Regions from separate parts of the Pseudoalteromonas sp. BMB genome, predicted to be linked through region 3. Evidence: predicted binding sites of a transcription regulator. Region 3 holds the regulator's gene; each other region holds the start of a gene.
What was found. The regulator FliA, encoded in region 3, starts transcription of late flagellar genes. The targets are predictions, from matches to a motif close to CTAAAGNTNNNNNNNNNNNNGCCGATA.
Positions count from the first base shown of each region.

Region 1: pomA (flagellar motor protein PomA) is a predicted target of FliA. The motif match lies at 987-1,013, and genes of this name have one in related genera.
Region 2: BB427_RS21945 (DUF5610 domain-containing protein) is a predicted target of FliA. The motif match lies at 1,093-1,119, and genes of this name have one in related genera.

Region 1 covers NZ_MBQA01000204.1:1,149-9,004, reverse strand. Annotated here, with positions in the region: gene ispA ((2E,6E)-farnesyl diphosphate synthase) at 1-595, opposite strand, end outside; gene xseB (exodeoxyribonuclease VII small subunit) at 595-834, opposite strand; gene pomA (flagellar motor protein PomA) at 1,069-1,836, shown strand; gene BB427_RS20525 (flagellar motor protein MotB) at 1,839-2,768, shown strand; gene BB427_RS20520 (hypothetical protein) at 2,992-3,504, shown strand; gene BB427_RS20515 (aromatic amino acid transport family protein) at 3,532-4,734, opposite strand; gene BB427_RS20510 (tetratricopeptide repeat protein) at 4,988-6,064, opposite strand; gene lipA (lipoyl synthase) at 6,281-7,246, opposite strand; gene lipB (lipoyl(octanoyl) transferase LipB) at 7,243-7,856, opposite strand, start outside.
Region 2 covers NZ_MBQA01000210.1:1,578-9,433, forward strand. Annotated here, with positions in the region: gene BB427_RS21945 (DUF5610 domain-containing protein) at 1-1,064, opposite strand, end outside; gene trmA (tRNA (uridine(54)-C5)-methyltransferase TrmA) at 1,229-2,323, shown strand; gene BB427_RS21955 (DUF523 domain-containing protein) at 2,334-2,792, opposite strand; gene BB427_RS21960 (thiol:disulfide interchange protein DsbA/DsbL) at 2,841-3,470, opposite strand; gene BB427_RS21965 (thiol:disulfide interchange protein DsbA/DsbL) at 3,489-4,112, opposite strand; gene BB427_RS21970 (serine/threonine protein kinase) at 4,129-5,103, opposite strand; gene ccoG (cytochrome c oxidase accessory protein CcoG) at 5,148-6,605, opposite strand; gene BB427_RS21980 (hypothetical protein) at 6,855-7,214, shown strand; gene BB427_RS21985 (hypothetical protein) at 7,214-7,417, shown strand; gene BB427_RS21990 (UPF0149 family protein) at 7,421-7,856, opposite strand, start outside.
Region 3 covers NZ_MBQA01000013.1:138,483-146,338, reverse strand. Annotated here, with positions in the region: gene BB427_RS01920 (chemotaxis protein CheW) at 1-185, opposite strand, end outside; gene BB427_RS01915 (chemotaxis protein CheW) at 210-971, opposite strand; gene BB427_RS01910 (ParA family protein) at 980-1,750, opposite strand; gene BB427_RS01905 (protein-glutamate methylesterase/protein-glutamine glutaminase) at 1,878-3,023, opposite strand; gene BB427_RS01900 (chemotaxis protein CheA) at 3,098-5,329, opposite strand; gene BB427_RS01895 (protein phosphatase CheZ) at 5,343-6,119, opposite strand; gene cheY (chemotaxis response regulator CheY) at 6,139-6,522, opposite strand; gene BB427_RS01885 (RNA polymerase sigma factor FliA) at 6,565-7,299, opposite strand; gene BB427_RS01880 (MinD/ParA family protein) at 7,302-7,856, opposite strand, start outside.

The DNA of each region.
Region 1 (7,856 bases), on a different contig from region 3:
TGCCGCATAAGATCCCAAGCTCCACAGCACAGCTTAGCAGTGCACCTGTTTTTAGCTTATGAATACGTTCAAGTTCGTCTATGGTAATTGAACGATCAGTAGCAGCTATATCAAGTGCTTGGCCACCAACCATGCCTTGTAGACCCGATGCTTTAGCTAGCGCGGAAATCATTTTTATTTGTGCATGGTGGTTTACTGCGAATTGATGCCCACTTAATAGCTCAAAAGCCAGAGTTTGTAAGGCATCACCAGCTAAGATAGCTGTCGCTTCATCAAATTGAATATGGCAGGTTGGACGGCCGCGCCTAAGTTCATCATCATCCATCGCGGGTAAATCATCGTGCACCAACGAATAGCTATGAACACACTCTATTGCTGCAGCGGCCTTGTCTAAGTCTTCTGGAGCCGCACCAAACAATTCACCAGTGCAGTACACCAAGAATGGTCGCAAGCGTTTACCACCATTTTCTATACTGTAGCGCGTTGCGGCTTTGATATTTTCTTCAGTATCAAGCACATTATCAAAATAGTGTAAAACGGTGGTTTCTACACGCGTCTTAGCAGACAGGAGTTTTTCTTGTAATTTTGCTGACATTAGGCTTCGTTTTCAAATGGCTGTAATTGCGCGTGCTCATCTTCGCCCATTAAAATAGCGACCTGCTGCTCAGCTTGCTGAAGTTTTTGGTTTGAAGCTTTTGCGAGCTTTATCCCACGCTCAAATTGTTTAAGTGCTTGATCCAGAGGTAAGCTACCATTTTCCATGTCTGCAACGATTTGTTCCAATTCTTGCATAGCCTCTTCAAAGCTCAAGTTATCAGGTTTTTTTACCGCCATATGTCACACTGACCCGTAAAGTAAAAGTGTGGCAATTTTAGGGGGATTGCGCGCCAAGGTCAAAAAAACCAGAGACTTTTTGATCTGACGGAGTATCGGCATTACAAGATCTGCTATAAACTCGCATTTTAAACACTTTTTAATATAATAGTGTTAAGTTGTAGAGAAACTTGCCGATAACTCAAACAATAATAACTGCGTGATTTATCACAAATAACTTCCCCCGGAGGACATGTGGATTTAGCAACGGTAATAGGGATCCTGGGTGCCATAGGTTTGATTGTAATGTCGATGGTACTAAGTAGTGATGGCCAGATCGCTATGTTCTATAACACGCCTTCCGTCGTTATCGTATTTGGTGGTTCAATTTTTATCGTATTGTCTAACTTTACGCTTGGACAATTTTTCGGCATTGGTAAAGTGGCCGGGAAGGCCTTCATGTTTAAGATTGAAACCCCTGAAGAGCTGATTGAAAAAGCAGTTGAGCTTGCTGATTCTGCGCGTAAAGGTGGTTTCTTAGCGTTAGAAGAAGCTGAAATTCCCAACCAATTTATGCGTAAAGGCGTTGATATGTTAGTCGATGGCCATGACGCTGATGTTGTGCGCGCCACACTGCAAAAAGATATTGCTTTAACGTCCTCAAGACACCAGTTAGGCGCCGGTTTATTTAAATCCCTCGCTGATATAGCGCCTGCGATGGGCATGATCGGGACACTCATCGGCCTAGTTGCTATGTTGTCTAACATGGACGACCCAAAAGCAATAGGGCCTGCCATGGCTGTTGCTCTTTTAACAACTTTGTATGGTGCGTTTTTAGCTAACGTGGTTGCGATCCCAATTCAGGTTAAGCTTGAGCTTCGTAAAGATGAAGAAGAGCGAAATCAGCGGCTCATCTTAGATGCTATTTTAGGTATTCAAGATGGCCAAAACCCGAAAGTCATTGAAGGCATCTTGAAAAATTATTTGCCTGAGTCTAAACGTGGCGCTGAGGCTGAGGAATAACCATGTCAGATGAGAATGAATGTAAATGTCCTCCCCCAGGTCTTCCCGCCTGGATGGGGACATTTGCTGATTTGATGTCATTACTGATGTGCTTCTTTGTACTGTTACTGGCATTTTCTGAAATGGACGTGCTGAAGTTTAAGCAAATTGCCGGGTCGATGAAGTTTGCTTTTGGTGTGCAAAACAAAATTGAAGTAAAGGATATCCCAAAAGGTACCAGTGTTATCGCGATGGAATTTACTCCGGGTAAGCCAGAGCCAACACCAATTGAAACTATCCAACAGCAAACTGTAGAAATGACGCAACAGATGCTTGAGTTTCAGGCTGGTGATGAATCGTCTGCGGGTGGTCGACAAGAGCAGCGGGGCAATAAGCGTGGTGGTGAATCAGCCAGTACTGCTCAAGAAATGGCGTCAACTCAAGCAATCGCATCCGCAGATCAAGAACAAGTTAATGAGCTTGTTAAAAAGATTGCGCAGCAGCTAGAGAAGCAAATAATGGATGGCGCGATTGAGCTTGAGTCTTTAGGGCAGCAAATCATTATTCGTATCCAAGAGAATGGTTCTTTCCCAGCAGGTAGTGCGTTTTTACAACCTAAATTTGAACCAGTGATTGCCGAAATTGCAGAACTACTTAAAGATGTACCCGGTGAAATTACTGTCTCGGGTCACACAGACGATTTTAGAGTCACTAACGAACTTTACTCCAATAACTGGGATTTATCGGCGACGAGAGCGGTCGCTGTTGCGACTGTGATGGAGCGCGTTCGTGGTTTTGATAAGAACAGAATGGTTGTGGTTGGTCACGCAGACACCAGACCGCTTGTTCCCAATGACAGCGATGCAGATAGACGCCGCAATCGGCGCGTTGAAATCTCAATTTTACAGGGCAAACCTAAAGAGTCAGACCCTATTGAAGTGAGGCAAAATTAATTACAGTTTATTGCCAAGTTACAGGGAATTCGCTATTGTTTCGTTTGGTTCTACTTAAAGGAGAAATAGAATGATTTCAATAAAAAAACCTCAAAATTTTAGACTGCCAGGCGGTAATGGTGAAGGCGGTGATGAAGAGGCGGAAAAAAAGCCGTCTTAACCGACTGTAATAATTACTTGACCCATTAAAAAATCATCTTAACTAATAATTAGAAGAGTAAATATGTTAGAGGCTTGGGAGTCGGTTAGGCTTTTTTATATCCAATACAGCATTCCACTATCGCTGATTGCAGTGTTGGCCTGTTTAGTTTTAAGAGATATAAAAGCCGCTCGTTATGCTATTTTGATTGCTTTATTTTATATTATTGGCTCTTTTACTGGTGATTTTATTAGAGCGATAGACGATGAGTTGGTTTATCGCTATATATTTTGGGCATTTAACGATATTGTGTTTATGGCTATAATTGCTGTTTGGGCTATTAAGGACAAAGTTTATATGTGGCAGAGTGTAATTGCTCAGCTCATTATTATACCTGCACCAATCTTACAGTTGTTCCGCTTAGTTGATAGGCATTTAATGGAACTTAGCTATTCGTCTTATCTCTACGTTACAATTATCCCAATAGTTAACTTTGCTACTCTATGCTTAGCATTTGTACCCGTAATTGCTTATTTTCAATTGAAACATAAACGAATGCAAGACGGTGCGCTGGAGAGAATCGAAGTAGGCCGTTAATAGACCTACATCGTCTTGATAATATACTCACCCTAAACTAGGAATAAGGCCAGCCATTTGCATTAGCTGAGAGGTGATGATCATCACACCGAAAATGGCTGCAAGTCCTAGTCCAAGCGTACCACCTTTAACCTGATATCCGTCATTACCTCTAACTTTTCTCTGTTTCCATACCATCGCAACTGGTAGAAATACCGCCAATACCACGAGCGCAATTGCTGCATATCCCAGTGCCATAATAAAGCCCTTTGGATAAAAGAGGGCAAAGCCAAGCGGTGGTAAAAAGGTAATGAACGCCGTTTTTATACGGTCTTTCTTGGTATCTTGCTTTTTAAAGGCATCAGCAAAAAAGTCGAATAAGCCGAGACTAACACCTAAGAATGAAGTCGCGAGAGCAAGATCTGCAAAAACCGTCACAAATAATTGTACGTTGTCGTTGTGTGCGATAGACGAAATACTGGTGACAAAACCTGGCAGTCCCTCACTTGCCATTAAGCTCTCTTGCCCCATAACACCTTGGCTTAGTAGTTGCCAAAATACATAGATGATAAGCGGGAGGGAAGCACCAAACATCATTACTTTACGTAATTGGCGGATATCTACGCCCACGTACTTAACGATTGACGGGATTGAGCCATGAAACCCAAATGAAGTGAAAATTACAGGAATTGCTGCAATTACCAGCCCTTGTTCTACTGGCATATCGATAAGGTGTTGGCCATGGACATAGGGAGTCAGGATAAAAAACAAACTCGCGAGCACGATAACTTTAATGGTAAATAGTAACTGGTTAAGCTTGTCGACAGTACTTGTGCCTAATGTCACTATGGTTGCTATGATAACAGCAAGCAATACTGAACCGAGTTGGGGAGTGATCCCATCACCTAGTACACTAACCAGTTTGCTTTGAAGTTGTGCACCACCTCCCGCGATGTAAGCTGCGCACAGTGCATAGAATAAAAATACCATAGAAAAGTTAGCGACATATTGGCCCGTTTTACCGAGCAAGTTTTTCGCCAGTGTATTTAGCGTTGCGTCTTGATCTGCGTATTGATGTACTTCCAACATAAGCAAAGCGGTATAGGTCATTAACAACCATGTGATTGCTAATAATGCGATAGCGGTAGAAAAGCCGAGTCCTGCTGATGCAATAGGGAGGGCGAGCATACCCGCGCCAATTGTAGTACCTGCTACAATCAGCATGCTGCCCAAAGTTTTATTCTTAAGCACGTTTTGCCCCTGATTATTATTATCTGGTGAGGCAAGATATAACGAATAGCGAGGAAATGAAACCGTTTTGCTGCTAATACCGATTCGCGTATAAAATTTATGCGTTAAAAACAAAAAAGCCGCATATCAATATGCGGCTTATTCTACTCACTGGTATTTTCATCCAGTGAGTTTGTGCTTGTACCTTTAACTTTTATATAAAGTCTTCATCTCTCATGAAAATGCACCGTATCAAGCTAACTTACCTAAGAGTCTATTGCGCTCGTACTAAATTGTCAAACCAATCTTGACCTCTCGAACTGAGCGACTTTAGCACAATAAGGTCACTTTCACCGTCGGGCAGCTTCAATCTTAAATGCTCATCAAGCGCAATTGCACGTTCCAAATGGCTGCGGATTTCACCCAGCGTCCGGACCATACAATCTAGCTCCTCAGGTAAGCCTTCGCTAAAATCTATACGAGTCTGGTAACAGGCTATATTCCAATGCATACGAGCTCTAACGGACTCACTCATATCTGAGATGGAAAGTGCGCTTTCTAGCAGCTTGATGGCTTCTGCGAGCTTACCATCTCGGCTGAGTGCTCTGGCTTTTATGCCAATTGCTCTTGCATGGTTTGGATGAATGTTGGTAAGAATGTCATCACAAACCTTAATTGCTTCATCGTATTGTGTGTTTGCAATCAATTCCCTAGCGCGTTGGAGTGCGATTTCTACGGTATTCTTACGTGCTATTTCATACTCTTCTTTAACCTTTTGTTGGATGTCATTGAATTCATCTTCGCCAACGTAGCGCTTGTAGGCGCTAGAAACGAGTCCTACACCACCAAAACCGCTTAAAATAGAGAATGAAAAGATTTTAATCCAAGTCCAAAATGCTTTATCAGAACCGGTAATTGAGTCGTTTTCCCGCTTCAAATTGTGCTCAACGACCACTTTGATTATACGGTTGATCTCAACGGCATTATCGTTATGCGCAGATGAAAACATCGCCACGGGAATGAGTATCTCGTCATTGTTTTGATGGTGGGAGTCGTGCTCCCCATTTTGATATGATTTAAATGCATACTTACTGACTGGGCTGAAGTCAGCAGCGCCCGCCATGGTGAGCACACCGATTGCCATAAATGCTGAGATCACACCGGCTAGAATGACACCGAATCCACCTAAGTCCCAATACTCTGGGGCGGCGCTATTCGCACTCTTAAACTTAGGTTTGCGAAATTTATATGACGACGTTGAACGCATCGCTTGTAGGAGCCCGCCTAAGGAGCCTCCAAGTACCACAACGGCAATAAAAATAGCGTAAAAGCTGATTGGTCCGTATTCCATATTATTATTCTAAGTAACTTGAGCTGGGGATAATTAATGCCTTGTTACCACTAAAACTCTCTGGCTATACAAGGGTGTAAATTAAGGGAATTTTGGCTATTTTACATTGAATTTACATAAATGCGTAGAGGGGAAGTCGGAAATTGTATGGGTATTGCTCCTACTGACGACTAGGAGCAATATCCGTGTTACTTGGACTTAAGTTCGGAGCAGAAGTTATTTTACTTCTTTACCGGCGGCTTGCTGATCTGCATGGTAGCTAGAGCGTACAAATGGTCCGCAAGCTGCGTGGCTAAAGCCTATTTCGTCGGCATATTCTTTTAGCCCATCAAACTCAACCGGTGGCACGTAGCGCTTGACTGGCAAGTGGTGCTTTGAAGGTTGCAGATACTGGCCTACGGTAAGCATATCTACGTTATGCTCGCGCAAGTCTCTTAAGACTTCTTCAATTTCAGAGATTTCTTCGCCTAGTCCAACCATCAGGCCTGATTTAGTTCTTACTTCTGGATGCGCTTCTTTAAAGCGGCGTAGTAATTCGAGCGACCACTTATAATCGGCGCCTGGACGCGCTAGCTTGTAAAGTCTCGGTGCAGTTTCAAGGTTGTGGTTGAATACATCTGGTGGTGTTTCACTTAAGATCTCTAAAGCTCTATCCATACGACCACGGAAATCAGGCACAAGAATTTCGATTGTAATACCTGGGTTGTGCTTACGGATCTCACGAATACAGTCAGCAAAGTGCTGCGCACCACCGTCGCGCAAATCATCACGGTCAACAGAGGTAATAACAACGTAGCTCAACCTCATGTCTTTGATGGTAAGTGCAAGCTTTTCCGGCTCTTGGGCGTCAGGTTTTAATGGACGACCGTGGGCCACATCGCAGAATGGACAGCGGCGAGTACAAATTGCACCTAAAATCATAAAGGTTGCTGTACCGTGATTAAAGCACTCAGAAAGGTTAGGGCAAGACGCTTCTTCACAAACAGAGTGCAAGCCGTGCTTTCGCATTGCTTGTTTAATGCCATCGATACGTTCACTTGATTTTGGCAAACGGATCTTTAACCACTCAGGCTTTCTCAGCATTTCTTCGCGTTCTGTTGGCATGACTTTAACTGGGATCAATGCCATTTTTTCAGCATCGCGGAGCTTTACCCCTGGCTCCATTTTGACTGGTTTACTCATACGTTTTCAAACCCTTCAGTGTATTCGACATGCTCAGCATTAATGCGTTTTAGCATGTGTTTTACCAGACCAGCCCCCGCATCAGCGACGGTTTGAGGTCCATTAATTTCGCTACTTTGCACCATATTCATGCCCGCGTAACCACAAGGGTTTATTCGTAAAAATGGACCAAGATCCATATTGACGTTGAGTGCGAGCCCATGAAACGAGCAGCCACGGCGGACTCTAAGTCCAAGAGATGCTATCTTGCTATCGTTGACGTATACACCTGGTGCATCGGCTTTAGCGTAAGCCTCTATCCCATATTCTTTTAGGGAGTCGATAATGCTTTCTTCTAGCCAAGTGACAAGTTCACGTACCCCTATTTTCAATCGTCGTAAGTTGAGCAGTACATAAAGCATTTGTTGCCCAGGCCCGTGGTAGGTAACTTGACCGCCGCGATCCACTTTTACGACAGGAATATCACCTGGCGCCAAGACATGCTCTTCTTTACCGGCTTGACCTTGTGTAAAAACAGGCTCATGTTCCACCAGCCAGATTTCATCCGCTGTGGTGTCATCACGCTCATCGGTAAAAGATTGCATTTTGTGCCAAATTGGCTCGTAACTAC
Region 2 (7,856 bases), on a different contig from region 3:
CTAGCATAATCCAAAAACTCATTTAGTCTCGACTGACCTTCATTCATCCAAGCAAGCAGGTTTGGCAACTCATTATCGGCATTGAGTCCCTTAGCTTGCTCTTGCACATCTGCTAACTGCTTATTGAGTGGCATAAATGCCTTCTCTAACTCTTTCATTGGATTGCCTTGCTGATATTGAGCAATCGCAGCAGACGTTTTACTTTGTCTTAGATCCATCGTGAAATTAGTGATCTGATCTGAGTTTAAGCTAAGCGACTTTGCCAAATCGAAAGCTTCATCGTATTCACCACCGAAAAAAGAATCACTGACATTACGGATATCTTCCATCATATCGTTAATTGCCTGCTGCTCCTCTTCGTTCAGCTCACCATTTACCTTAATTGAGAAACTGACTTCGTGAGAGGACTTAGTACCATACGCCATGCCATAATCATTACCTTTTTGCGCGACACTCGCAGCAGCCCCCTGAGCGTACGCATCGGAGAATGAAATAACGACTTCATCCCCTTCAGCTGTAGTAAATGCATATTCAGCCTGATTAGAGAGGCTCGCAAACTGTGCGGCACTGATCGCTAATGCCTTTGGCGACTTTTCTTCAAACAATTCTTTTTCAAAATCATCTAAACCTTTAAAAATCCCTTCTCGTGATTTTTCAATACCATCTTCGATGTCGGAATTGAAAGCGCCCATGCCTTTTAACTCTTCGCTGGCTTCATCAATACCCTGTAGCACGCCCTTACGTGCCCCATCTAGCATGGATTTCAATTCGTCATCATTTTTGCCGTCGACTTTGGCTTTCTTCACTGCACCCTGAACAAAATCGAGTACATTTTTGACAATAGATTCAAAATCAAATAGTGGCTTGTCTTTTTTATCTTGTGTCGGCTTCTCAATCCCCAACGCTTCTGCAAGCTTATCATCAAGAATTTTAGCTGCTAGCTTAGATTTATTCCCCGCATAGCTGTCTGAATTAATTTGGATATTTGGTCCTATCCCTTTGCTCTTTCCAGGCTTATGCTGCATCGCTGGATTGAGCAACTGATTTAATTGCCCGATTTTCATGGTATGCCCTCCAATATATTAGTTAGATTATCGGCATATTTGCGCAAAGCTAAAGTATAATGATTAAAAAAACAGCAAACCAGACGCATCAGTGATGCTAGACTGGACAAATTAGCAACGCTCCCTAAAATAGCGCCTCTTAATTCAACATAGATGGTTTTAGCATGGCAGTAATAAAAATTGATGATTCAGCATACGAGCAACAGTTAGCAGATAAAGCTGAGCGTATCACAACACAATTTGCACAGTTTGATGCACCTGCACTTGAAGTGTATGAATCTGCAACTCGCCATTACCGCCAGCGCTGTGAATTTAGAGTATGGCATGAGGGTGAAGATCTGTTTCACATCATGTTTGACCAGCAAACAAAAGAAAAGATCCGTGTTGATAGCTTTGATCCTGGTGCGCCGCTTGTCAATGAAATGATGCAGGTGATGATACATCAGCTGAAAGGCAACGAAATATTGCGTCGTAAACTGTTTCAGATCGACTATCTCACGACGCTGAGCGGTGAAATACTGATCAGCTTACTTTATCACAAGCAGTTAGATGAAGCGTGGCAAACTGCCATGCAGACATTAAGAGCCGAATTGCAACAAACCTATAAAGTTGATTTTATCGGTCGTGCTAGAAAACAAAAGGTTGTGTTTGGCAACGACTATGTAACTGAAAAACTAAGCGTTAACGGTATAGAATATATTTATCAGCAGGTTGAGAACAGCTTTACGCAACCGAATGCGGAAGTGAATCAGAAAATGCTAGCTTGGGCGCAGTCCATTAGTGAACCGCTAAGCAACGACCTATTAGAGCTTTATTGTGGTAACGGTAACTTTTCAATCGCATTGGCAGGCTCATTCAATAAAGTGCTGGCTACTGAGATCTCTAAATCATCAGTAAAGTCTGCACAATTTAATATTGCAGCAAATAAAGTCGATAACTTAGATATTATTCGCATGTCGAGTGAAGAGTTTACACAAGCCATGAAAGGGCAGAAGTTTTCTCGATTAGATGGTATTGATTTACAGTCCTATGATTGCCAAACGATCCTTGTCGACCCGCCTCGTGCTGGCATGGATGAATTGACTTGTCGCTTAGTCAGCAACTACGACAACATTATTTATATCTCATGTAATCCAGACACGTTAGAGCGTGACTTAGCCTTGTTATGTGAAACACATAAAATCGCACGTATGGCGATTTTCGATCAGTTCCCTTATACCCATCATATTGAATCTGGCGTTTACTTAGTGAGAAAGTGATCTCTAACGATTAACGACTGGCTGCCATCGCTGTGATAAGTGCTGGCAGTTGAGTTTCGCTAAATACTTGAATACCAGATTGCTGTAATAAAGACGCCGTCAGCCCCTGCCCTACTATTTTTTTACCGGTATGACTACCATCGTAAATCAGATTGCTGCCGCAAGACGGACTGGACTCTTTTAACAAGGCAAACTTTATATCGTGCTGAAGGCAAGCCGCTAGCGCTTTTTTAGCACCGAGTTCAAACGCGGTGGTAAAATCATCCCCTTGTTTACTCAAAACTTTACCATCTGCTATTTCAGCCGATGGGCGAGGTGTTGGTAAACCACCAGATACTTCGGGGCATAGCGGTAAGACCCAATTTTTTTGCCGCCAATACTGTAATGTATTGTCTTGAAGGCTTTGTGAAGAGGCGTCATACCTCACCGGATAACCTAATAAACAGCTAGAAACTAAAATTTTAAACATAAAAAAGCCCCGCAATAATTGCAGGGCTAGTCTAATACAAATTAGATTTTATTTCTTTGCTAAATAATTCACCAAAGCAGCAATTTGCTCAGGCTTAGTCGTACCAGACTCACGAAGTAATAGCTTGTATTTACCGTTTACCACGAACATTGGTACTCCTGTTAGCGCGCCTTTATCAGAAAGAGTCTTCTGCATACGTTGCATTTTTGAAGCTTTAGTACGAACAGAGAAACTGGCATAAAGTTTATCAAACTTCTCTTCTTCAACACCTTGTGCAATAAAGATATCTTTTACATCAGCAAGTTCATTGATTTTTGCACGCTTGCCATGGATATGATTAAACATGGCTGCAACTATCTTGTCTTTTTGTGGCAGCACTTCAGCAGTTGCAAGTGCTTGTGCCAACACCTGTTGGATCTCAGGCTCTCTTGGACCAACAAAATCTATATGGCTTTTTTTAAGCTTAACGCCCTCGTCCAACTTTGGTTTAACGTCAACGATTAAATTTTCCATTGCGTTACAGGCTGGACAATAAAAAGAAAAATACTCCATTACCTCAGGCTTTTTCGTGCCACGCTCAGCAATAACTTCATAATGTACACCTTCTTCAAATGGCGCCGCCTGAGCAAGAAGAGGAAGCATTAGTGCAACCGCTAAGCCTTTTAATACTTTCAACATACTAACTTTCTCCAGTCCTTATTTTTTTAATAGATATGCGATCAATTCATCAAGCTGCTCTTGACTCTTGATACCTTTCATTTCGATTCTGTATTTGTCGTTTACGATAAAAGTTGGAACGCCTGTAAGCGCACCCGCTTCAGAAAACTTTTCTTGTGCTTTAAGCATGTTATTTTCCGCACTCACTACTGGCATGCTCGTTACAGCCTGATCAAACTTTTCAGCAGAAATCCCATTTAACTCCATTAGCGTTTTCAAATCTTTAATGTCTAACAGTTTGTTTCTTTCAACATGAATAGCATTAAAAATCTTCTCGGCAATCACATCCGCTTTGCCTGCTTGATCAGCAATAATATAGGCATAGCTTAGGTTGCTCTGCGTTTCTGTAGGAACGCCTCGCAGGAAGTTCACATGGCTTTTTTCAAAGTACGCCCCCTCAGGTAAGTTCTTTTCAATCGCTTTTGCAATTGGCTCAAAGCGGAAACAGTGAGGACAGTAAAAAGAGAAAAACTCAGTAACTTTCTCTGAGTTACTCTGTTCGGTTGTTAAGGTTGTGTAGTGTTCACCTTCGGTAAAGTCTGAAGCCATCGCAGCAATGGGCAAAAGTAATGCAATAAGTGCGATTTTTAATTTTTTTAGCATGTTACTCTCTCTAATTTTAAGGAAATAGGCTCAAACTTGGTTCATCTAATGCAGCAAATTGCTCTTTTAACGCTAGGATCTGTTGTTCCCAGTATTTGTCTGTCGCAAACCAAGAAAAGTTCCGTTCGAATGCAGGATCCTGCCAGCGCTGTGCCAACCAAGCCATATAATTCACCATTCTCATGGCACGTAGCGGCTCAATTAACCCAAGCTCTTTTGAATCAAACGGCATAAATTCTTCGTAACCCATAAGCAGGGTGTCTAACTGTACCAATTGCTCGTTGCGGTCGCCATTTAACATCATCCACAAGTCTTGTATTGCTGGGCCTTGCTGACAATCGTCAAGATCCACCAACATCAATTGATCTCTAGACCACAATAAATTTCCAGCATGGCAATCCCCATGAAGCCGAAGTGTTTTGGCAACTTGATACTTTGAGGTTGCTTTGTTAATAACTTGCTCAAGAATAGTAACAAATGGAGTATGTAGATGACTAGGCACTAACTGGCTTTTTAGCAGTGTTTGTTGCGCATCAATTAAAAAACGCTGGGTATTGAGCTGTGGTCTATGCTCGAATGCTCGCTCAGCCGACAGACAATGCAAGCGCCCTAGGTAGCGACCTAAAATTTCTAAGTGATCTAGATTATCGAGTTCGAACTGACGTCCACCAACGCTTGGAAACAACGTATAGCGATAACCTTCATAAAAATGCAGACTACGCCCAGTAATAAGTAAAGGCGCGACAACAGGCACTTCAGCTTCTTTCGCTGCCAGTGCGAATTCATGCTCTTCAAGAATTTGTTCATCCGTCCAACGCGCTGGGCGGTAAAACTTCACCACATAACGTTTGCCGTCCTCAGCACCAAATTGATAAACACGGTTTTCATAGCTGTTTAAGGCCAATAATCCCGTTGTCGGATATATCTCAAGTGCCTCAATCGCATCTAAAATTAGATCCGGTGTCAACGCGTTAAAACTAAAATCGTTCATAATGTTTATAAAAAAGCGAGGTTTTATACCTCGCTTTTACCTTGTTATCTTCCTTTGAAGAAATTGGTCGGCTGCGCCAGCCGTTCTTCAGGATCGTCTTGGTTAATAAGCACAAACTCAAATTCAGTGACTGGCTTTTTCAAATCATATGGATCAATCACAACAGAGAGTGGCACATCTAATGTCGTGCCTGCTGCTAAGTGCACCTCTTGCTTACCGATCACCTGATAATTACTTAGACCTGTTATTGCAATAGAAAATTTCTGCTCAACTTGCGCTTTGTTTATCACTTTCAAGGTATAGGTATTTTCTACCAATCCCTCAATATTGACACGATAAAGCTGATTTCTATCCCGAATAATATCAAGATCCATCGGCTTACGCATCGCAATGTTCGCAACTAATGCACCCGTGATAACGACCAGAATCATTAAATAACCGATTAATTTACCACGTACTGGTTTGGTCTTTTCGCTGGATGATTCTAAATTGCGCTCTGTAGTGTAAGCAATCAATCCACGCGGGTAGTTCATCTTATCCATAACACCATCGCAGGCATCAATACACGCACCACAGTTGATGCATTCATATTGCAAGCCATTACGAATGTCGATACCGGTAGGACACACCTGAACGCACAGGTTGCAATCAATACAATCTCCTAGACCTAGCGCTTTTGGATCTTGTTTGCGTCCTCGAGGACCTCGACTTTCACCTCGTTCGCTATCATAGGCGACGGTAAATGTGTCCTTATCAAACATGGCTGATTGGAAACGAGAGTAAGGACAGATGTGTAAACACATGATTTCCCTCATCCAGCCGGCATTACCATAAGTACAAATGGTAAACACGATAATGCTAATGACAGAATAAAAGCCTGCAGAAAAAGTAAGTAAATCAGGGATCAACGAGCGGATTGGGGTAAAGTAACCAACAAAAGTGATTGCGGTATACAGTGAGAAGAGTATCCAGCTACCGTGTTTTGCCGTTTTTCGCCAAAACTTGTCAAAATCCATCGCTCTCTGATCTAGCTTTTTCCGTTGGTTTGCCGTTCCTTCAAACTTTTCTTCAAACCAAATAAAGATAAACGTCCAAACGGTTTGCGGGCAGGTGTAGCCGCACCATACCCGGCCATAGAAGGTGGTCACCAAGAACAGAGCAAATGCCGCTATCATCAGAATAAAAGCAAAGATAGTCAGATCTTGTGGCCATAGTGTCATACCAAAAATATTGAACTTCTGCTCAAAAATATCGAACAACACCGCTTGATGGCCGTGAAAGTTTAACCAAGGTAAAGCCATAAATGCCAACATACCAATAAAGCCGATACGCCTTCTTAGCAGTTGATGTAGGCCAGACACCGCCCGGACATATATGCGATTACGAGGATTAAAACGATCGGGCGTAGAGCTATTGAGCGATTTCCCTTCAGTGCCACCTATTGGCTTTTGAATTTTTACTTCAGACGGTATGTTTTTAACCTTGATTCTTTCGTTCTCCATGGAAGCTCCTTAGTGCTTTGGAACGAGATGCACTTGCTACAGTGACCTTGAAAAATACAGGCTAAACTATTGCAATGTGCCCCATGACATAGTTTAGCGCTTACTATTATACGCTTTGAAACTCTATGATTAATAGTAAGTTGAGCTAAAACCCACCATAAATGATGAGAGACTTGTTGCGACCTGACAGACAAGTTTATTACACTAGGAACAAGATTTTTGTTAGCTAGATCAAATCAGCGTCAGATTATGAAAAAATTCTTAGTATTAGCCATTATAGTCGTTGCTCTGTTTACTGTGGATCATCCATTGATTAAAGAGCCAAGAGATAGATTACTCGGTCAAGGCGTTGAAGTGCTGAGCGAGTCCAGCAAAGTACAACGCAGTACGGCTGCAAGAATCGCCAGAGCCAACGTCGTAAAAGCAATTACCATGACAGATGACGAAAAGCGCTATATTGATGAAGCCCTTGCAACAGATGAAAAAGTAAGGCTTTTCCACCTCAAGTATTGTAAAGAAAACGACTATAACTTGTATTTTTACGGCCCAGATCTCGTCAAAATCTGTGAAATTGCGGAGCAAGCCATTCATGAAGCGAAGGGATTATAATGGACTTTAGTCAATTAAATAAAAAGTCGGCAAAATCCTTTAATGATCAAAAAGCACTCATCAAAAAGCTTAGCCAGGGACGTGTTGTCAATTGCCCAAGCTGTCAGCAACCCATTGTACTCAGTTTAAGCCAATCGACATCAAATAGAGCTGTGGCACAATGCCAACAGGGTTGCACATTTATCGAGTTAGATCTCGCGTAAAGATTATTCAAATAACCCACTATTCACTGCGGCAACTTCGACTAACTCAGCATAAGAAGCGGCAAACTCGTCAGCCAATTGCGCTTGAGTTAGTTGAAACTCGGTCAGTGACTGTCCTACTTTGTCACAGTAAATCGTTAACTGTTGCTCACCAAGTGCAAAAAGCCCCAGTTGTTCTGTGCTCACTTGCAAAGCTTGTTTAATATCGTCGGCGAGCGGACTGGACATCAATTGCTCATAAAAGGGCGTCGCCGCCATTAAAAACCCTTCGGCCCAATTAATTTTTTGCTCAAGTGGTGTTTCACCATTCCAAGGCAATTGAAATTCAGTTTCGTATACCTGCTCAGAAATTTCATGATGTAAAGCCATCAATGCAAATGCAATACTCTCATCTAGTTCGGGATCTGCGTTGGTTAAAGTCTTAAGCCACTTATCTACC
Region 3 (7,856 bases):
ATGATCCCGAGTACGTAGCTTGGCGCACCTGGGACTGGTGCAATTTCGGTATAACGTAATACTTCTTGCACTTGCATTACATTGATGCCGTAAGTTTCCTCTTCAAGCTTGTAAGTAACCCATTGCAATACTTCATCATTACTATCAGCATTTTTGTCTGCAGAAAGTAGTCTATCTTGGCTCATGGTTTCACTCCATCAATATACTAGTTACTGCTCTCGACTATCGAGGCCTTGTTCTAGCAAACGGTTTAAATTCTCTACATCAATCAGCGCGCACATTTTCTCTTTAATCACCCCAGCCAACCAAGGCCGTTTACCATCTGCTGTGCGCCACTTTATGTCTTCAGGCTTGAGTGTTAAGTTGTTGACTAGTTTCTCTGCTAACAGTCCCCAGTTACTATCCCCAAGCGTAATCAAATACTGGTAATCCAGAGCATCTTCTAATTTTGGTGTTAACTTCTCAGGCATTACCCATCGCGCAGTATCAACAACATTAAGCTTTTCTTCACGATTTAGCATCACGCCTTTAAACCATTTAGGTTTACCAAAGAGTTGATTGACCTCACCCAGTTGGTGTATTCCCCCAAGTGATTTAAGCGGAACCGCCAGTGTTAAGCCTGCAACTTCAAAAAACAATGCCTGAAATTCACCTTCTTGATAGGCTTCCCTTGCAGAAACGGATTCTATCGTTGTCTGTTCTTTGATAATAGATGTATTTTCAGTGACTTCAAGATCTTGAGCTAATTTACTCGGTTGTTCTTCAATAACTTCACTCACCGACTCCTGAGGCTCTGTAGCAACGACAGCTGGAAGGTCTGTATCTTCAAGTTCGGATTCCGGCTCTTTTACTTGTTCAAGTAGCTTTGCAACCGGTGATAATTCGCATTGCTCAATCTCTGGCTCCTCTTGTAATAGGGCGCCAAGATACTGCTTCATCACCTTTTCATTTGCAAATAAATGCTTACTCATTATGCTCTCTAGCTTAACTGCTTCAAATAGTCCAAAAGTGCACGATAAGCGAACACGCCTCGTGATTTAGGACAAAATTGTACTGGGACTTGCTGTGCAAGACTCGCATCCCTAAATTTAGTATCTACAGGAACCACACCTGGCCAAACAGCCTCTTTGTATGTTGCTAGCAACGTTTTATACGCCTCCAACGACGCTTTGGTCCGTTTATCATACATAGTTGGAATGATAGTATATTGATACTGTTTCTGCTGTGAAGACTGCATCAGCTCCATCGTGCGCATCATTCTATCTAGTCCCTTCAACGCCAAAAATTCAGTTTGGACAGGCACTAAAATTCGCTCACTCGCTGCTAATGCGTTAACCATCAGTACCCCAAGCACTGGTGGACAGTCTAAAATAGCATAGTCATATTGATCCGCTATTTTTTCGAGCGATTTCTTTAAGATAAGCCCCATGCCCGTTTTATTACCCATACTACGATCAAGCGTAGCAATGGCCATAGTGGCAGGCAAAATATCAAGATTCTCTATGGTTGATGGACAAAGAGACTGTAAAATTTCTTCACTCGTCATGCTGCTGCCGCGTGCAAAAATATCATACACACTGACTTCTAACTCTTCAGAATCAATACCAAAGTAATATGTCAGTGAAGCATGTGGATCAGTATCAATAAGCAAAACTCGGTGACCCTGCTCAGCAAGAATGCCTCCTAAGCTCACCGTCGTCGTGGTTTTACCCACGCCACCTTTTTGATTTGCTACTGTCCAAATTTTCACTCTATATTCCTTCGCTCATCACTATTGATTTCGTTCAATAGATACTATACCAACTCAGTGTTATTCATTCTTTTTAGACGTTTGATATTTACAAGCTTCAAGCAAAGCAACCAAGTGATGACTTAGTCTATTGGTTACCCGCTTCTTTATTAATTCTCGCAGCAAAGTCTTGTAGGGCGATACTATCCGACGAAAGTCCAGCGCCAGCGACAGCTTGAGGCATACCATAAACAACACAAGTCGCTTCATTTTGTGCCCAAATAGTGGCCCCTACCTGTTTTAGCATACGAGCACCATCTCGGCCATCTGCGCCCATTCCCGTTAAGACAATCGCTAACGTGTCGCCACCATAAGCTTTTGCAACACTTGCAAATGTCACATCAACGCTGGGCTTATAGGTGATCCTTGGACTATCATCTTCGAACACTTTTAGTGTCTTACTACCACCGCGATTTTCAACCAGCATTTGCTTACCGCCAGGGGCTAAATAGGCCACCCCAGGCATTAATCTATCACCTTGCTCGGCTTCCTTAACCTTAATCTGGCATAAACTATTCAATCTCGCTGCAAACGCAGGTGTAAATGCGGCTGGCATATGCTGGATCAGTAAAATTGGATGAGGAAAGTTTGCAGGCAGCTGAGTTAGTATGGTTTGCAGTGCAACGGGTCCACCTGTTGATGTGCCAATTGCAACCAGTCCATATTTCTTACCCGACGCTCTAGCACCCGCAGCACTAGACGTACCACCAGATACAGGCCTCTGAAAACTTCTATCCGGTTGAGGGATCGTTGCTCGTCCTGCATCAGCGCGAGTTGCTCTAGACTCGACGCGTTTTGGCGGAGTCGTAATAGTAGGGCGAGTAAAACGGCTAACGCGACGGCGGCCAATTTCCTTTACCTTATTTTGTAACGACTTAATTGCTTCTTCGCTATTACGAGCGATGTCTTCAAACTTTTTCGGTAAAAAATCTACAGCGCCCGCATCCAGTGCATCTAACGTAGCACTAGCGCCTTCACGAGTTAACGAAGAAAACATTAAGATTGGGGTCGGAGTGGCCTGCATGATCTGCTTCACCGCACTGATCCCATCAAGCACAGGCATTTCCACGTCCATCGTAATTACGTCTGGACGCAATGAAGCGGCCTTTTCAACCGCCTCCTTTCCATTAACTGCGAAATCTATAACTTTGATTTCACTGTCTTTTTCTAAAATTTCACTGACTCGACGACGAAAAAAACTAGAATCGTCTACGACTAACACTTTAACTGCCATTGGCAACGCTCTTTAATTTGCTCTACAGCAGAGCAGCAAATGCCGCTCTAGAATTCGAACTACGCCTAATAAAATTAGGCGTAGTGTTTTAATAAGTTGGGGACATCAAGGATTAGCGCAATACCACCATCAGATGTGATGGTAGCACCAGCCATACCTGGTGTACCTTGTAATAACGCATCTAGTGGTTTGATTACGACTTCCTCTTGGCCTATCAGAGAATCAACCACAAAACCGACTTGTTTAGTGCCAATTTGCGCAATGACAACATGGCCTTCAGCCTTTCTCATGCCCCTGTTCGCACCTTTTACCAACCAATGTTCAAGATAAAATAACGGAATTGCTTTTTCTCTCACTATGATAGTCAACTGACCATCAACCACATTCGTTTTGGTCAAATCTAAATGGAAGATCTCGTTCACGCCGGCAAGTGGTAACGCAAACGTTTGCTCTCCGACTACCACCATCAAGGTAGGCAAAATAGCCAATGTAAGCGGTACCTTAATCTCTAATACGGTACCAACACCCAATTCTGATTGGATATTTACCGAGCCATTCAATTGAGTGATCTTCGTTTTAACAACGTCCATCCCAACACCACGACCAGAAATGTCTGAAATTTGCTCTTTTGTTGAGAACCCTGGTGCGAAGATCAAATTATAGGCTTCGGTATCGGACAGTCGGCTTGCTTGATCGGAGTCAATAACGCCTTTATTTATAGCAATCTTTTTGAGCTTTTCAGGGTCCATACCGGCACCATCATCTCGAATCGTGAGAAGAATGTGATCTCCCTCTTGAGATGCTGACAATGTGACTGTACCCATTCTTGGTTTGCCCGACGCTTCGCGTACGTCAGGCATTTCAATGCCATGATCTACTGAGTTTCTCACTAAGTGGACCAATGGATCTGCAAGCGCTTCAACCAAATTTTTATCTAAATCCGTCTCTTCGCCCTGTAAAACTAGGTTGATTTCTTTTTTCAAGCTGCGAGCAAGGTCTCTCACTACTCGAGGAAAGCGACCAAATACCTTTTTGATTGGCTGCATCCGCGTTTTCATCACGGCGCCCTGCAAATCAGCAGTGACTACATCAAGGTTCGAAATAGCTTTACCCATGCTTTCGCTGTTGGTGTTATTCGCTAAGCTAACCAAACGGTTACGAACCAATACTAATTCGCCAACCATATTCATGATTTCATCAAGACGTTTAGTATCAACTCGGACCGTGGTCTCAGCTTGTGCCGCAGGTTTCTTCGCAGCGGCTGGTGTGGAAGCTTTTGCAGCCTCGGGCTCTTTTTGCGGTGCTGGTGCTGGAGTCGCAGGCTTAGCTTCAACTTTGGGCGCAGGCTTTGGTGCAGGTTTCGGCGCTGGCGCGGCTTTAACAGGCTCTGGTTGCGCAGGTTTAGTCTCTGAAACCTCTACTGGCGATTCATCGACCGCTTTAGGTGCACTGCCTTTACCATGAAGCTCGTCCAACAAAGCTTCAAACTCATCGTCGGTAATTTCTTCGTCGCCAGTAGACCCACTTGGGGCTGCTGGTGAGGTTGATTTAGCCTTAGGTTCACTCGCTCCTGGGGCAACAGCATCTTCTGCATTTGGTGCTCCACCGAATTTACCAACACCATGAAGTTCATCTAAGAGGTTATCGAATTCGTCATCAGTGATATCACCATCATCTGAGGTTGATACAGCTTCAGGTTTAGTTGCCGGAGCAACAGCAGGCGCATTACCCGAACCGTGTAATTCATCTAAAAGATTTTCAAATTCTTCTTCTGTTATCTCATCGATGCTGGAGCCGCTATCATCGCCTGAACCAACATCGGCGTCGAATAAAATATCATCAGCACTTAAATCTGGCACCACAGGTTCTGACTCAGAAGTAGGTTCGTCAATCACTTCACTGACTTCGTCTTCAGATGCAGGCTGGCTAAGTTTGTGGAGTGTTTCAAGCAACACAGGGTCGGCCGCTTCTGGTTCCTCACGGTTTTGAATACAAGCGAACATTTCGTTGATCGTATCCAAAGATTGCAAAATAACATCCATCAGTTCGGAAGTTACTTTTCGTTGCCCTTGTCGTAGTACATCAAACACGTTCTCCGCACCGTGACAGGCATCGACCAGTTCGGTCATACCTAGGAAGCCAGCCCCACCTTTTACGGTATGGAAGCCACGGAAAATCGCATTGAGAAGTTCTTTATCTTCAGGATTATTTTCTAGTTCAACAAGCTGTTCAGATAACAGTTCTAATATTTCGCCTGCTTCAACAAGAAAGTCCTGCAAGATATCTTCATCGACTTCAAAGCTCATACACACTCTCCAACTAGAAGCCTAAACTAGATAGCAAGTCATCGACTTCGTCTTGACCAGAAACCACGTCATCTCGCGATTCAGCGTCAATAATTGGACCTTCAGGTCCAGACAATTCATCACTGATAGTCTCGGTTGTTTTTATTTCGTTTTCATTCGCTTTCACAGCAGTTGAAGGTGCTTCATCTGAAGTACCAAAAACAGTCAGGAGGTGAATGAGACTATCTTCTACTTCTCTCACAAGCTCAATGACGCGCCGAATAACCTGCCCAGTCAAATCCTGATAGTCCTGAGCCATCAGCACATTAGTCATTAAACCTTGTAATTCGTCTGTACGTGTCTTTGAAGTCTGCATAAAGCTGTCGAGATCATGACATAGAGATTTAAACTCACCGAGTTGAATGTCTCTGCTCATCAATCGATCCCAAGTGGGCTTTATTTGCGCTAACTCATCCGCTAGGTTCTGCGCAAGAGGTAAGCTTTCTTCGACCGCGTCCATCGTTTTGTTCGCAGCGCTTTCTGTCATTTCCATAACATAATTAAGACGCTGCTTGGCGTCAGGAATAGCCTCTGTCGTGAGATCTGCGAGGCGAGTATCCAGCTCAAAGTTCTTCAAGGACTCGTGTAATTGGCGAGTCAGCTTTCCGACTTCTGCAAATAACTCCGATTGCTCTTTGTTAGCAGCTTCTAAAATCAGCTGGTCAGCTTTTTCTTGTTCACCTTGTTCTAGAAGCTCAACAAGTTGCTTAGCTTGTTCAAGTGTAATTTGAGGCGCAGCATTTACAGACATAGGCCATATCCCCTTGCTGTTAGCCTAGTCGCTCAAATACTTTTTCAAGCTTAGTTTTGAGCGTACCTGCAGTAAACGGTTTAACAATATATCCGTTCACCCCAGCTTGCGCTGCTGCAACAATTTGTTCTTTTTTCGCTTCTGCGGTAACCATCAACACTGGAATGTGCTTAAGCTTTTCATCTGCGCGTATTGCACGAAGCAAATCAATACCTTGCATGCCCGGCATATTCCAATCAGTTACTACAAAGTCAAACTCCTGATTTTGTAGCATCGGAAGTGCTGTACTACCATCATCAGCTTCTTGAACATTGGTAAAGCCTAAATCTCTTAATAGGTTTTTGATTATTCTTCTCATAGTAGAGAAATCATCAACCACGAGAATCTTCATGTTCTTATCCAAAACTTCCTCCAGTGAGGTTCGAACCCAACTATTTTATGTACTCTAATTTATCCAGTCATTGATTTTAGCTTTAAGCTTTATCATTGCCTGACCGTGAATTTGGCTTACTCGAGATTCACTGACATCAAGGATGGCACCAATCTCTTTTAAATTCATTTCGTCGTTATAGTAAAGTGATAAAACCAGAGCATCCCTTTCGGGTAACGCTTTGATAGCATTTACTAAAGACTCGTTAAAACGTTCATTTTTAACGTTATTAAACGGTTTGTCTAGCGCAAAATCGCTGTTTGCTGGGGTTATCACGTCTTCATCAACCCCAAGATCCTCAATACCGATGACTTTACTTGCATTTACATCATGTAAAATATGATGGTACTCATCTAGAGATATATCAAGTTTTTCAGCGATTTCAGTGTCTTTTGGTTCTCGACCAAGGAGAGATTCTAACTCGGAGATAGCTTCTGCAACCATTCTGCTATTTTTGTGAACAGAACGAGGCGCCCAATCACCACGACGGATTTCATCCAGCATTGCGCCTCGAATACGGATCCCCGCAAAGGTTTCGAAACTAGCGCCTTTAGTTGCATCGAAATTTTTAGATGCTTCAATCAATCCAATCATACCTGACTGGATCAGATCGTCGAGTTGCACACTTGCCGGAAGTCGAGCAATCAGGTGGCATGCCACTTTTTTGACAAGTGGAGCATGCCGTTCAACCACCTTATGAATGTGGTCTGAAGTTTGATATCCCGCAGCTCTATTGACCGGAGAAGCCATAATCACCCGTTTACAAGTTGTTCAATGAAAAATTCTAGATGACCAGAAGGTTGATGCGGAATTGGCCATTTAACTGCCTTAGCAGCTAGTCCCTTAATCGCAATCGCCGCAGGGGAACTCGGAAATAAATCCACGATAGCTCTTTGTCTGCGAGAAGATTTACGCATGTTTTCGTCAAACGGTACGGTGGCCACTAATTCCAGTGCTACATCAAGAAAACGGTCTGTAACTTTTGAAAGTTTAGCAAATAATTCTTGCCCTTCACGCATACTGCGGACCATGTTGGCAACAATTTTAAAACGATAGACACCATGCTCTCTGCTCAAAACTTTGATCAACGCGTAAGCATCTGTAATGGAAGTCGGTTCATCACACACCACAACCATCACATCTTGTGCAGCTCGAGAGAAGCTCAGAACCATATCTGAGATACCAGCTGCGGTATCAACAATTAAGACATCAAATTGCGTGTTAAGCTCGCTAAATGCACGAATAAGTCCTGCATGCTCTGCGGGAGTCAGCTCTACCATACTTTGAGAGCCTGAGGTCGCCGGTAC